DNA from 3 places in the Marinobacterium sp. MBR-109 genome. Region 3 is predicted to be linked to each of the others. Evidence: predicted binding sites of a transcription regulator. Region 3 holds the regulator's gene; each other region holds the start of a gene.
The links. Region 3 encodes sigma-54, which starts transcription at its own class of promoters, with help from an activator protein. Its sites were predicted from a motif close to TGGCACNNNNNTTGCTNT; they were not measured.
Positions count from the first base shown of each region.

Region 1: ABIE60_RS07840 (ammonium transporter) is a predicted target of sigma-54. The motif match lies at 1,492-1,509, and genes of this name have one in related genera.
Region 2: ABIE60_RS14120 (TorF family putative porin) is a predicted target of sigma-54. The motif match lies at 1,376-1,393, and genes of this name have one in related genera.

Region 1 covers NZ_JBEPPZ010000004.1:275,840-280,272, reverse strand. The annotation lists gene rlmKL (bifunctional 23S rRNA (guanine(2069)-N(7))-methyltransferase RlmK/23S rRNA (guanine(2445)-N(2))-methyltransferase RlmL) at 1-1,451, shown strand, start outside; gene ABIE60_RS07840 (ammonium transporter) at 1,683-2,894, shown strand; gene ABIE60_RS07835 (FKBP-type peptidyl-prolyl cis-trans isomerase) at 2,952-3,434, opposite strand; gene ABIE60_RS07830 (NAD(P)/FAD-dependent oxidoreductase) at 3,664-4,433, shown strand, end outside.
Region 2 covers NZ_JBEPPZ010000012.1:78,360-82,792, forward strand. The annotation lists gene ABIE60_RS14115 (symmetrical bis(5'-nucleosyl)-tetraphosphatase) at 1-530, opposite strand, end outside; gene ABIE60_RS14120 (TorF family putative porin) at 675-1,310, opposite strand; gene ABIE60_RS14125 (methyl-accepting chemotaxis protein) at 1,654-3,231, shown strand; gene ABIE60_RS14130 (putative bifunctional diguanylate cyclase/phosphodiesterase) at 3,254-4,433, shown strand, end outside.
Region 3 covers NZ_JBEPPZ010000007.1:122,118-126,550, forward strand. The annotation lists gene ABIE60_RS10750 (PTS sugar transporter subunit IIA) at 1-265, opposite strand, end outside; gene hpf (ribosome hibernation promoting factor) at 287-577, opposite strand; gene ABIE60_RS10760 (RNA polymerase factor sigma-54) at 629-2,134, opposite strand; gene lptB (LPS export ABC transporter ATP-binding protein) at 2,186-2,911, opposite strand; gene lptA (lipopolysaccharide transport periplasmic protein LptA) at 2,911-3,423, opposite strand; gene lptC (LPS export ABC transporter periplasmic protein LptC) at 3,413-3,976, opposite strand; gene ABIE60_RS10780 (KdsC family phosphatase) at 3,977-4,433, opposite strand, start outside.

The DNA.
Region 1 (4,433 bases), on a different contig from region 3:
GCCTGTGGCAGCAACTGCTTGAAGAGGCCCGCCAGCGTCGGGAAGCCGGTCTGGCAAAGGTGCAGGCGCGTTTTTACGGTTTTGATGCCGATGCCAGCGTGTTGTCGCGGGCCGAGGAAAACGCTCGCCGTGCCGGTATTGCTGAACTGATCCGGTTTGAGCGCCGGCCACTGGATCAGCTGCAGCGGCCTGAGGGGTGTGAGAGGGGCCTGCTGATCACCAATCCGCCCTACGGTGAGCGACTTGGTGAAACCCAGGAACTGATGTTTCTTTACCGTTTGTTGGGCGAACGGCTGAAGCAGAATTTTGCCAACTGGCAGGCGGCTGTATTTACCGGCAATCCTGATCTGTGCAAGGTGATGAAACTCCGCGCGGAGAAACAGTACCGGCTGTTCAACGGTGCCATCGACAGCAAACTGCTGCTGTTTACGGTACATGAGCAATCGGAAGAGCAGCGTCAGGAGGCCCGGCAACGGCTGGAGCAGGGTGGTGAGACCGTCGCCCTGTCCGAGCAGGCGCAGATGTTTGCCAACCGCCTGAAAAAGAATCTGAAACAGCTGTCGCGTTGGGTGAAGCGCGAATCGATCAGCTGCTACCGGGCCTACGATGCTGACATGCCCGAATATGCCGTCGCCGTGGATATCTATCCAGACCACGCCGTGGTTCAGGAGTATGCACCACCGGCCTCCATTGATCCGGTTAAGGCGTTCTCGCGGCTTCAGGATGTGATGCTTGCCGTTCCGCAGGTGCTTGAGCTGCCGCCGGAGCGGGTGATCCTGAAGCAGCGTAAGCGCCAACAGGGCCAGCAGCAGTATGAGCGTCAGGATCAGACTGGTCATTTCATGACAGTCATTGAGCACGGCTGCAAACTGCAGGTCAATTTGCACGACTATCTCGATACCGGTCTGTTTCTTGACCACCGCCCGGCGCGACTCAAGGTGCAGCAGCTGGCGGCGGGCAAGGACATGCTCAACCTGTTCTGCTACACCGCCAGTGCCAGCGTGCATGCTGGTGTGGGCGGGGCGCGCAGTACCACCAGTGTGGACCTGTCTCAGACCTATCTGGACTGGGCTCGGCGCAACCTGGAGCTCAATGGCCTGCCGAAGGCGCAACATCAGCTGATACGTTCGGACTGCCTGCAGTGGCTGCAGCAGCCGCACCAGAATCGCTATGATCTGATCTTCATGGACCCGCCCACCTTCTCCAACTCCAAACGGATGGACGATGTGCTGGATGTGCAGCGTGATCATGTTCAACTGATCAAGGGTGCGATGCAGCTGCTGCGTGCTGATGGTCTACTGATTTTCTCCAACAACTACCGCCGTTTCAGTATCGACCGTGAAGCGCTGGCTGACTTTGAGATCCGGGATATCACGGCCCAAACACTTGATCCGGATTTCAAGCGCAACGCCAGAATTCACAGCTGCTTCGAAATCCGCCATCGTCACTGATGCACTGCGGCAGGGCCTTTCTGCGCTGTTTGCACTGAACTGGCACAAAACCTGCTTAATTTTGCACCAACGCTCTGCACGGCGCTGGTGCAAACACTGCAAATTGGTGCGCAGTACCTGTCACCACGCCGTTTGAGCGATTTAACCCATCCGGGTGTCGATCAAGGGCGTGCTGTATTGCGGTGCAGATGCCTCTTGATGGTGCGCCCGTCAACAGACGGAGGAGATCGAGTGGAATCCATCAGCAGTGCAATCTCGCAGCTGTCGCAGAGTGCCAATACCCTGTTTATCCTGTTGGGCGCCGTCATGGTGTTTGCCATGCATGCCGGCTTCGCATTTCTTGAAGTGGGCACGGTGCGTCGCAAAAACCAGGTCAATGCACTGGCCAAGATCATGAGTGATTTCGGCTTTTCAGCCTTGGCCTACCTGTTCGTAGGCTACTGGCTGGCCTATGGCATCACCTTTTATGACAGCGCCGCCGTGCTCTCCCGCGATAGCGGCTATGAGCTGGTAAAATTCTTCTTTCTCATGACCTTTGCTGCCGCAATTCCCGCCATTATCTCCGGTGGAATTGCCGAGCGTGGTCGCTTCTGGCCGTTTCTGATCGCTTCAGCGCTGGTGGTTGGTCTGGTGTACCCGCTGTTCGAAGGCATCGCCTGGAATGGCAATTTCGGTGTTCAGGCCTGGCTGGAAGAGCGCTTTGGTGCGCCGTTCCATGATTTTGCCGGCTCTGTTGTGGTGCACGGTGTTGGTGGCTGGCTGGCACTGGTTGCAGTGGTACTGCTGGGCATACGTCATGGACGCTACAAAGGTGGGCGATTGGTCGCATTCCCGCCATCGAATATTCCGTTTCTGGCGCTGGGTGCCTGGATATTGTGCATCGGCTGGTTCGGTTTTAACGTCATGTCTGCGCAGACACTGGATGGTGTGTCAGGCCTGGTGGCAATGAACAGCCTGATGGCGATGGTAGGGGGTATCATAACGGCCCTGATCGTTGGTCGTAACGACCCGGGCTTTATTCATAACGGCCCCCTGGCCGGGCTGGTGGCCGTCTGTGCCGGCTCTGACCTGATGCATCCACTGGGTTCGCTGGTGGTGGGCGGTGTGGCCGGTGCCCTGTTTGTCTGGACCTTTACACTGGTGCAGAACCGCTGGAAGATCGATGATGTGCTGGGTGTTTGGCCGCTGCACGGCCTGTGTGGCGTCTGGGGGGGCGTTGCCGCCGGTATTTTTGGCAGTGAAGCCCTGGGTGGACTGGGCGGTATCAGCCTGGCCTCGCAGCTGCTCGGAACTCTTCTCGGTGTTGTGATTGCGGTGTTGGGTGGCCTGCTGGTCTATGGAGCAATCAAGGCGGTAGTGGGGCTGCGTCTGTCGGCCGAGGAAGAGTTCAATGGCGCGGATCTGAGCATTCATCAGATTGAAGCAACATCCGACGACCGTTGAAAACAAAGATGCCCGGTATCACCGGGCATCTTGATCGATCAGCGCTGAGTGTCGAGCTCAGTGCTGGTGTCCACCGGCACCGTGAACATGACCGTGTTCGAGCTCTTCTTCGGACGCTTCACGCACTTCAACCACTTCCACGTCAAAGCTCAGGGTCTGGCCAGCCAACGGATGGTTGCCATCCAGAGTGATGCTCTCGCCTTCAACCTTGACGACAGTAACCGGCTGCTCACCCCAGGGGGTCTGCGCCATGAACTGCATGCCGACCTGTACATCATCGATACCGGCAAAAGCGCTGCGGTCAACGTCCTGAACCAGCTCTTCACGCACCGGGCCGTAGCCTTCTTCCGGCTCAACGGTTACCTTCAGGCTATCACCTGTGGTCTTGCCCAGCAGTGCATTTTCCAGTCCCGGGATGATGTTGCTGGCGCCGTGCAGATAGGCAAGCGGTTCCTGGCCATTGGAGCTGTCCAACACATTGCCTTCAGCGTTGGTCAGAGTGTAGTGGATGGATACAACGGATTTGTCAGCGATCTGCATCAGGGTCTCTCCTGGTGATGCGGAGATGCGTCGATGCACAGGCTCCCGGTCGATCAACCCCTGCCAGTGATGACACAGGGCTCAGCGAGCCGAAAACAGGGCAGCTTGGCAGGGCTCCCGGTTGGTTTGGGACAACATGCTAACGGCCCTGCAGGGCAGGCGCAACCCGCAACGGCCTTCAGGCATGATCTCAACGGAGCAAAATGGCGTAGTATGAAAAATTTTGCAGATGATCAGGGGGCATGAGCCGGTGAAGCAGGGAGAACGGGTAGCAGTAATAGGTGCGGGACTTGCCGGTACACTGGTTGCGGAAGGGCTGCACCGCCTTGAGGCAGAGGTAATCGTTTTTGACAAAAGCCGAGGCACCGGTGGTCGTCTGGCGGCTGCGCGATTGGGAGAGTTGAGCGTGGATCTGGGTGCGCCCGGTCTCAATCGGTCGCAACGCAGTGCACTGGAAGCACTGTTGCCCGAAACCTCAATGCCGGCGCTGTCCCTCTGGCTGCCCGGCGCTGCGAATTTCAACCTGAAACCTGTTTCGGGACCACAGCTCTGGATGGCGCGACCGCGCAGCAGTGGCCTGACCCGCGCTCTGCTGAATGGGATCGAGCTTAATACCCGTGTGCGCATTGCCCGGCTCATCCATGAGGATGAGGCGTCGTACCGGCTGGAAGATGAGACTGGCATCGTTCAAGGTCGGTTCGACAGAGTCGTGATCGCCGCACCGGCCCCTCAAGCGGTATCTCTGCTGGAGTGCGTACCTGAGCTGCAGCAGGCTGTACGGAAAGTGGAAATGGAGCCCCGCTGGATATTGTTGCTGCAGCTCGAGCAGCGACCAGATCGGCTGGCACAGCTGGAATGGCTGGAAGGTGAACACCCTGTGCTGCAGCGCGTCTGGAGCGATGGCAGCAAGCCCGGTCGCAGTGGTGAAACCTGGGCCATTGAAGCCCGTACCGACTGGAGCCGGCAGCATGTCGGTGACAGCCCCGAGCAGGTTCAGTC
Region 2 (4,433 bases), on a different contig from region 3:
TAATTGGTGATGGCGCGCAGGCGCTCCTGCCCCTTGAGGTCATCCTGCCAAAGATCGGGCTGGTTGCCATACATGTTGGCAAAAAAACGCTCGGCCTTGTCGCTTCGCAGTACGGTTTCCAGTTCGGCGGCCAGCTTGCGGGCGATTTTCAGGCTCCAGATATGAGGGATGCCGGCGTGGGTCATGACATAGCCCAGCGTCTTGTCATCGTGCAACAGTGGGCGTGTCTGTAGCCAATGCATCAGTTCACCCCGGTCGGGGGCTGCCAGAATCGGTTCCAGTGTGGGGTGTACTTTCTTTCCGCTGCCGTGGTGCAGCGCCAGCAGGTGCAGGTCGTGGTTGCCCAGCACGCAGACGGCGCGATCCCCCAGGCTTTTGACAAAACGCAGGCATTGCAATGAGCCGGGACCGCGATTGACCAGATCACCGGTAAACCAGAGTTGATCCTGTTCGTTGAAGTTGATCTGCGTCAGAAGCTGCATCAGCTCGTTATGGCAGCCCTGCAGATCACCAATTGCATAGGTCGCCATGGAGGCTCCAAAACAGTGATACAGGCGGGCATGATAACGGAAGCGGGCGTTGATCTGAAACCCGCCGATGGCTGAACAAAAAAGAGGCCCCGAAGGGCCTCAAAACAACCTTAGTATGTTCAGTAACGCAGAGGAGATGTCTGGTCAGAGATCGAAAGTTTTGCTGATGGTGAAGACGAACTGCTTGTCTTTTTTGCCATCACCGTTCAGGTCGTCCAGCTGGTTAACATAGGCCAATCCCAGGTCCACGCCCTGAACGTTCATGCCATAGCCAGCTTCCAGGTAGTCGCCGTCATAGTCCTTGCCGAAGGAGCCATAGGTCAGATAAGCACCTTCGTACTCACCGGTCAGGCCAAAATAGGTGTAGTCCGCTTCCGGACCGGAAGAGGCATCTTCGGTGCCGAATACAAATTCAGCACTCAGGAAGCTGTAGCCTGCGCTCAGGATCAGCTCGTGGAAGTCAGTGGCACCACTTTCGGTGTAGAAGTAGCCAGCGTATCCCAGGCCATAAGTGAAACCGTTGTACTCACCTTCATAGCCGCCGTAGAGGTCATACTCCAGCTCGCTGTCGTTCAGCTGTGCTCCCCAGGTTCCTACATAAAAGCCGTTGTCGAAGGCGTAGTCGGCACCCGCCATCAGGCTGGCACCACTGACACCCTGATCAACGCCACGGAAGTAATAGCTGCTCATGGCACCGACATTGACAGACAGGTCGGCAGTTGCTGCAGCGGATGCAGTCAGCAGGCCGGCAGCGATCAGAGATTTGGTCAGCTTTTTCATCATTTTCCCCTTACAGTCTCTTGGAATAGCAAGTCGGGCATCGAATGCCGCTTGTTGATTCAGTCAAAGCGAAAGCTGTGCCAGTGTTGATAAATACAAATATTTACAATGTGTTACATGGATTTGACAATGTTGTGCTGTTGTTTTGTGCGCCAAAATAAGGCACTTGGCTCCAGGAGTGTGCAGCCGCTGGCAATTGTGTGGGCAGGTGATCCAGTTAAAAATGTATTACGAATAATTCAGCACAACCTGAGGGGTTATTGCTTAGTGTGTAGTACTAAAGTAGTGTCTTCTCTCGGCTTCATTCTCAGTAAGTCAATGTATGTCCAGCAGGAGATCTCAATTGAAGATCAATACGCCGGTTACACAACAAGAAGAAACGTTTTCAGACAGCGCCAACATCCTTTCTACTACCGACCTCAAGGGCGCGATCACCTACGTTAATCCCGACTTCATCAAAGTCAGCGGCTTCACTGAAGCTGAGCTGCAGGGGCGCAATCACAATATGGTGCGTCACCCCGACATGCCGCCGGCCGCCTTTGCTGAACTTTGGCGCCGCGCCAGATCGGGCCAGTCATGGATGGGGCTGGTCAAGAACCGCTGCAAAAACGGTAACCATTACTGGGTTGATGCTTTTGTCACGCCGATTGAGAAAAACGGCTCCGTGGCTGAATATCAATCCATCCGCAAGAAACCGGCACGTGCCTGCGTTGAGCGCGCAGAGCACATTTATCCGCAGCTGCTGGCCGGCAAGACACGTCTGCGTCAGCTGCGTTCAACCCGGCTTGGGCTTACCGCCAGGCTGCTGCTGTCATTGCTGATACCGGGCCTCACAGCCGCCTTGCTGGCACTGTTCTGGCCTGCGTTGCAGCTGCCGCTTGGGGCAGGGGCGCTGTTGGTGTCGGCCCTGCTGATAGTCTGGACCATGCAGCCCTGGCGAGAGCTTGCCGCCGAGGCGCAGGCGTCAATTGATGACCCCGTGGCGCGTTATATCTACACCGGGCGCAATGATGGGATCGGTCAGGTACAATTGGTGATGAAAATGCTGCGCTCGGAGCGTGACGGACTGGTCGGGCGCATTGCCGACTCTGCATACCAGCTGCAGGATGAGGCGGCATCACTCAGTGCAGCGGTGGATCAATCACGCCGCGGAGTACAGAGTCAGCTGGCAGAGATGGAGCAGTCCGCGGCCGCCATCAGTGAAATGTCAGTCAGCGTACAGGAAGTTGCCGCCAATGCTCAGCACAGCTCCGCAGCGGCCGCGCAGGCACTTGAAGAAGTTAACCACGGCAAGCGCAGTGTGGATGCAACCACGGATTCGGTGCATCAGCTGAAAGACCTCATTGCCCATGCCGTTGAGGTTATTGCACAGCTGGATCAGCGCAGTCAGAACATTGCCGGTATTCTCAACGTGATCGGAGATATATCGGAGCAGACCAACCTGCTGGCGCTGAACGCGGCCATCGAGGCGGCACGTGCCGGTGAAGCCGGTCGGGGGTTTGCGGTGGTGGCAGACGAGGTGCGTTCATTATCAACACGTACCCAAAGCTCCACTGAAGAGATTCGAAAGATGATCAGCCAACTGCAGGACAGTGCCCGCGATGCGGTTGAGGCGATGCAACGAGGCCAGAAGCAGGCGGATCAGAGCGTCCAGTTGAGTGATGAAACCGTGGCAGCCCTGGATCAGGTACTGGCTGCGATCCGGCGCATCAGTGACATGAATGTACAAACCGCTTCGGCCGTTGAGCAGCAGAGCAGTGTGGCACAGGAGATCGATCGCAGTATCAATGCAATCAACCTGATGTCAGAGCAGAATCTGGAGGCGGCTGATCGGAGTGCAGAGGCCGGGCGACATGTATTGCGAGTGGCAACGGACTTTAACGCGCTTGCAGCACAGTTCTGGCAGCGCGGTCGTGCCTGACGGGATATAACTGGATTGAGCGATGGATAGACAACAGCAGTTTCTGGACCTGACGGGCGATTTTATCGCCAGCGTCGACAAGCATTACCGGATCGAGTTCATTAACCGTTCTGGCCGCGAGCTGCTGGGAATCGATCAGGAGCATGACCTGAGCGTCTTGCCGCTGCACGTCAGTGACTTTCATACCGAGAGCACCTGGCAGCAGCTGTCCCGCGAAATTTTTCCACAGGTACTGGAGTGCGGCTATTGGTCGGGGGTGGTGAATTTCCGTACCCTGCCGGGAGATGAGGTGCCTGTCAGCCTTCGCATCCTGCCCCATCTGGATGAGCAGGGTCAGGTGACCGGTCTGACCGGTATCGGCCAGGATCAGCGCTTGAAACGTGCCTTTCAAACCCAGGAAGCGATGGCAGAGCGCATTCTGGACAGTACCATAGAAGGTATTATCGTCACCGATGCCGGCGCCCGTATTGAGCGGGTTAACCCGGCGTTTACTCAAATTACCGGTTATACCGCAGCAGAAGTGCTCGGACAGACACCCAAACTGCTGCGTTCCAACCACCACGAGCAGCCCTTTTACGATGCCATGAATGCCTCGCTGCGACGTCACGGCAGCTGGCAGGGAGAAGTCTGGAATCGGCGCAAGAGCGGCGAAGTTTACCTGCAATGGATGTCGGTCAGCGCGCTGAAGGATGATAACGGTGCCGTAACCAATTTTGTTTCGATCTTCCATGATCTTACCGAAATGCGCGCAAAAGAGGCGCAAATCGAGGAGTTGGCATTTACCGACCCGCTCACCGGAATGGGTAATCGCTACAAGCTGATGCAGACCCTTGCCCAGTTGTTGAGACGGGACCGGAAAACCTCCAGGGATTCAGCCCTGATTGCCCTCATGTGCATCGATATCGGTCAGTTGTCACCGATCAACGATCGCTTTGGCATGCGTGGCGGTGACCAGCTGATCAAGCTTCAGGCCGAGCGGCTGCAGCAGCATCTTGGTGACAGGCTCAGTTTCTTTCGTCTGACCGGTGATGAGCTGGTAGCCATTCTCAATGACACCCATGACCTGACCGGAATGGCGCGTTATGCCAATGAGTGTATCGGTCAGTTACAGGTGCCGTTGTACCTTGAAGGTGAAGCAATACGCTTGAGTCCTTCCGCGGGGCTGGCCGTTTTCCCCAAGGATGGCGATGATGCCGATACTC
Region 3 (4,433 bases):
AGTCAATCGGGCTGGACAGGGTCATCAGCAGTCCGATGGCCGTTGTAACGCCTGAAATTCTGCAATGAGGAATGGCAACGCCTTCACCGATACCGGTGCTGCCAAGGCGTTCACGGTTGATCAGGCCGCTGAAGATATCTTCAGCGGCCAGGCCGTCCAGCTGCTCGGCGATAGTCTGGCTGGCGAGCTCAAGGGCTCGCTTTTTGCTGACCACATCGACGTGGCAGAGTGTACGGGATGAGGTCAGCAGTTCTGATAGTTGCATGTCGTGACGTGCTGCTACCGGTTATTTATGGGATTTGAGTTTTTCTTTGTGCTTGATGATCTGGCGGTCAAGCTTATCCACCATGCCATCAATTGCAGCGTACATGTCTTCATGTTCATGGGCTGCAAACACTTCGCCGCCTGCCAGGTGGATATCGGCTTCGGCTTTCTGGCGCAGCTTCTCAACACTGAGTGTGACCTGTGCATTGGTGATGTTATCGAAGTGGCGTTCCAGTCGGTCGAACTTGGTACGTACATATTCGTTCAGGGCGTCAGTCAGTTCGACGTGATGACCAGTGATGTTGATCTGCATAGGTTTTCTCCTCGTCATAAAGCACGTTCTTCCGGCGTGCCTGTAGTCTCATTAAACCAGACGCTTGCGCTCATTAGAAGGCGGAATGTTCATCGCTTCACGATATTTTGCCACTGTGCGCCTGGCTACGTTGAATCCCTGCTCTTTCAGCAGGTCGGCTATCTTGTTGTCGCTGAGTGGTTTGGCGGTACTTTCCGCGCTGATCAGTTTCTTGATCAGGGCACGAATGGCGGTGGAGGAGGCGGCGCCTCCGTCCGAAGTACTGACGTGGCTGGAGAAAAAATACTTCAGCTCGAAGATGCCTCGGGGGGTGTGCATGTATTTCTGGGTGGTAACCCTTGAGATGGTCGATTCATGCATCTCTACGGCTTCAGCGATGTCATGCAGCACCATCGGTTTCATGCCCTCTTCGCCCTCTTCGAAAAAGTCGATCTGGCGGGCCACGATCTCGGTGGCGACCTTGAGCAGGGTTTCGTTGCGACTCAACAGGCTCTTGAGGAACCAGCGCGCTTCCTGCAGGTGGTTCTTCAGATAGGTGTTGTCGGCACTGTTGTCGGCTCGCCTGATAAGATCAGCATAGTCGGTATTGATGCGAAGTCTGGGCGAGGCGTCCGAATTCAGGCTGACACTCCACTGCCCCTGTACCTTGCGCACAACAACATCGGGAATCACATACTCCGACTGTTCGCTGCTGATACTGGTGCCCGGCTTGGGGTTGAGTGACTGGATCAGGCTGATGATCTGCTGCAGGGCCTCTTCCTTCAGGCGCATGCGCCGCATCAGTGTGCGGTAGTCGTGGCTGCCAAGCAGACCCAGATGGTCGCGCACCAGGCGCAGGGCCTCTTTCAGCATAGGGGTGTTTTCAGGCAGCTGGCGCAGCTGTACCTGCAGGCATTCGCTCAAGTCGCGTGCGCAGACACCGGGCGGGTCAAACTGCTGCACGCGGTGCAATACGGCTTCAATCTCTTCCGGCTCGGCATCGGCGAACAGTTGGGGTTCGCTCTGACGGAAGTGTTCCAGCACTTCATTCACGTCAGTGCGCAGGTAGCCATCCGGATCGACCGCATCGATCAGGGCCATGGCAACCATGCGATCGGGGTCACTCATGGGTGTCAGGTTGAGCTGCCACAGCAGATGGTCCTGCAGGCTGTCCTCGGCCGAATCGTTATCACCGGGCTCCCAGTCGTCGTCGCGGGCGGGGCCGGGCGTGCTCTGGTGCTGGAAGGTATCATCCCAGTTGCTGTCGGTGGCCAGTTCACTCGGAATTTCATCATTCCAGCGTTCTTCCAGTGCACTTTCGTCCCAGTTATCGTCGTCGGCAGTATCGCTCGAACGGCTATCATCGGAGGCATCGTGGCGGTCATCGCGGCTTTCTGCCCGTGCCTCCTCCACGTTGTCCTGCTCATCCTCGACTTCCAGCAGGGGATTGTTCTCCAGTGCTTCCTGGATCTCCTGCTGCAGGTCCAGCGTTGACAGCTGCAGCAGGCGTATTGCCTGTTGCAGCTGTGGTGTCATTGTCAGATGCTGGCCGATCTTGAGTTGTAACGATTGCTTCATATCAGAGCTGCCAGGTGGACGGAGTGGATGTGCATGGTTGACGGTTCTGGATCAAAGGGAAAACTGCTCGCCCAGGTAGGCGCGGCGGACCTGTTCGTTCGCCAGAATTTCGGCGGGTGTGCCCTGTGCGAGTATCCCTCCTTCACTTACGATATACGCTCGCTCGCAGATGTCGAGGGTCTCGCGCACGTTGTGATCCGTGATCAGGATGCCGATGCCTCGAGACTGCAGGTGGCGAATGGTCTGCTTGATGTCACTGACCGAGATCGGGTCGACGCCGGCAAAGGGCTCGTCCAGAAGAATAAAGTCAGGCTCGGTTGCCAGCGCGCGTGCGATCTCGACACGTCGGCGTTCACCGCCAGACAGGGCCATGCCCAGACTGTCGCGCAGGTGAGTGATGTGAAACTCTTCCAACAACTGCTCCAGCAGTGTTTTGCGATCCGAGATGCCGAGTTCCTTGCGGGTTTCCAGAATGGCCATCAGGTTGTCGTGCACGCTCAGTTTGCGAAATACCGAGGCCTCCTGGGGCAGATAGCCTATGCCGCGGCGTGCCCGCTCATGCATGGGCAGGCGGGTAACATCATCCTGATGCAGGCGGATCTGCCCCTTGTCGGCGTGGATAAGTCCAACAATCATGTAAAAGCAGGTGGTCTTGCCGGCACCGTTGGGTCCGAGCAGCCCGACGATCTGACCGGTTTCCATCTGCAGGGATACATCCTGTACCACCTGACGCCCCTTGTAGCTTTTGGCAAGATGCAGGGCTTCCAGTGTGGCCATCAGTTGGCCTCCGCAGGCTTGGGCTGAATCACCATCTTGACCCGCTCGCCGCCCTTGCGGTCACTGCCGAAGGCGTTCACCAGTGCGCGCTCCATGTTGTAGACGATCCGCTCACCGGTGAAGGTGTCCTTGGCCTGATCGACGCGCGCATTTTCGGTGATGGTGATCTCCTGCTGCTTGACGCGATAGTCCATTTTGTCGCCGTAGGCCTTGGTCAGGGGCTGTTCGGCAGACGGCTGTTGTTGAAACTCGGCCGGTTTGCCGGTGGAGATGATACGGTCAATGCTGCCGTCTGCCGCGCGGTGCAGTTCAACGCGTTCACCCCGAATCTCCATACTGCCTTGAATGATCTCTACATCACCAGTGTAAACAGTGATGCCGGTACGCTCGTTCATGCTGGCGCGGTCAGCCGAAACGTTAATCGGCTGATTGCGGTCCTCGGGCAGTGCCTGCACGCTGGTTGAAAGGGTCAGCAGCAGGGCGGTCAGCAGCACGGGGCGGTTAATTCGCATGGTATGTACCTTTTACTTCGGACAGCAGCTCAACCCGCTGTTCGTCAAAAAAGACCTCCATTCCGCGGCCTTCCGTATGGTCCTGGCCGCGTATCACCCTGACCGGCAGGTCCGTGTGGGCATAGTCGCGTGGAGGGTAGAGTGTCAGTCGCTCGGTCAGCATCTCGCTGGCACTGCCTGAGGGCGGATTATCATGAAGCTGCACATCCCCTGCAAGTACTATGCGCTCCTGTGAGTCAGGCATGCGGCCTTCCTGTGCCAGAATGCGGAGCTCGCCGCCCTGTTCGCGGGGTATCAGGGTGATCGGCTTATCGAACAGCATCTCGGCCGGTTCCGGATAGTGGCGCATCAGGGGGGAGTTCAGCTCCTGAGCCATTTCGCCACTCGGATTCCAGCGCGTAATCCGCGCTTCACGGACAAAAAAGTCGATCCGAGCCGCACTGTTGTCCAGTATCGGCTCGTCGCTCAGCCGGGTGGAGGCAAATCCCCACCAGAGCAACGGCACAAGCAGCAGGATCAGGGCGATGGCGAGTCTCAGTCGGCTTTGCAGCATTCAGCGGTACTCGTCGTAGATGGCGCTGAGTTTGCCCTGTGCGGCCAGAATCAGCTCGCAAAACTCACGTGCGGCCCCCTTGCCTCCAGCAGCACTGCTGCACCAGTCGGCTTCCTTGCGCACCAGAGGGTGGCCGTTGGGTACACAGGCTCCAAAAGCGCAGGCGCGAATGGCGGCCAGATCGGGCAGATCGTCACCGATGTAGGCGGTGTTGGCGGCGTTGTGTCGACTGGCTTGCCACAGTTCATCCAGTGCGACCAGCTTGTCTTCTCGCCCCTGGCGCAGATAGGTGATGCCCAGAGCTTCGGCACGCTGCTCCACCTGGGGTGAGCGGCGTCCGGTGATGATGGCCGTTTCAATCCCGCAGCGGTGCAGCAGTTTGATCCCCAGGCCGTCGAGTGTATGGAAGCTTTTGACTTCACGGCCATCGGCCAGAAAGTTGAGGCGGCCGTCCGTC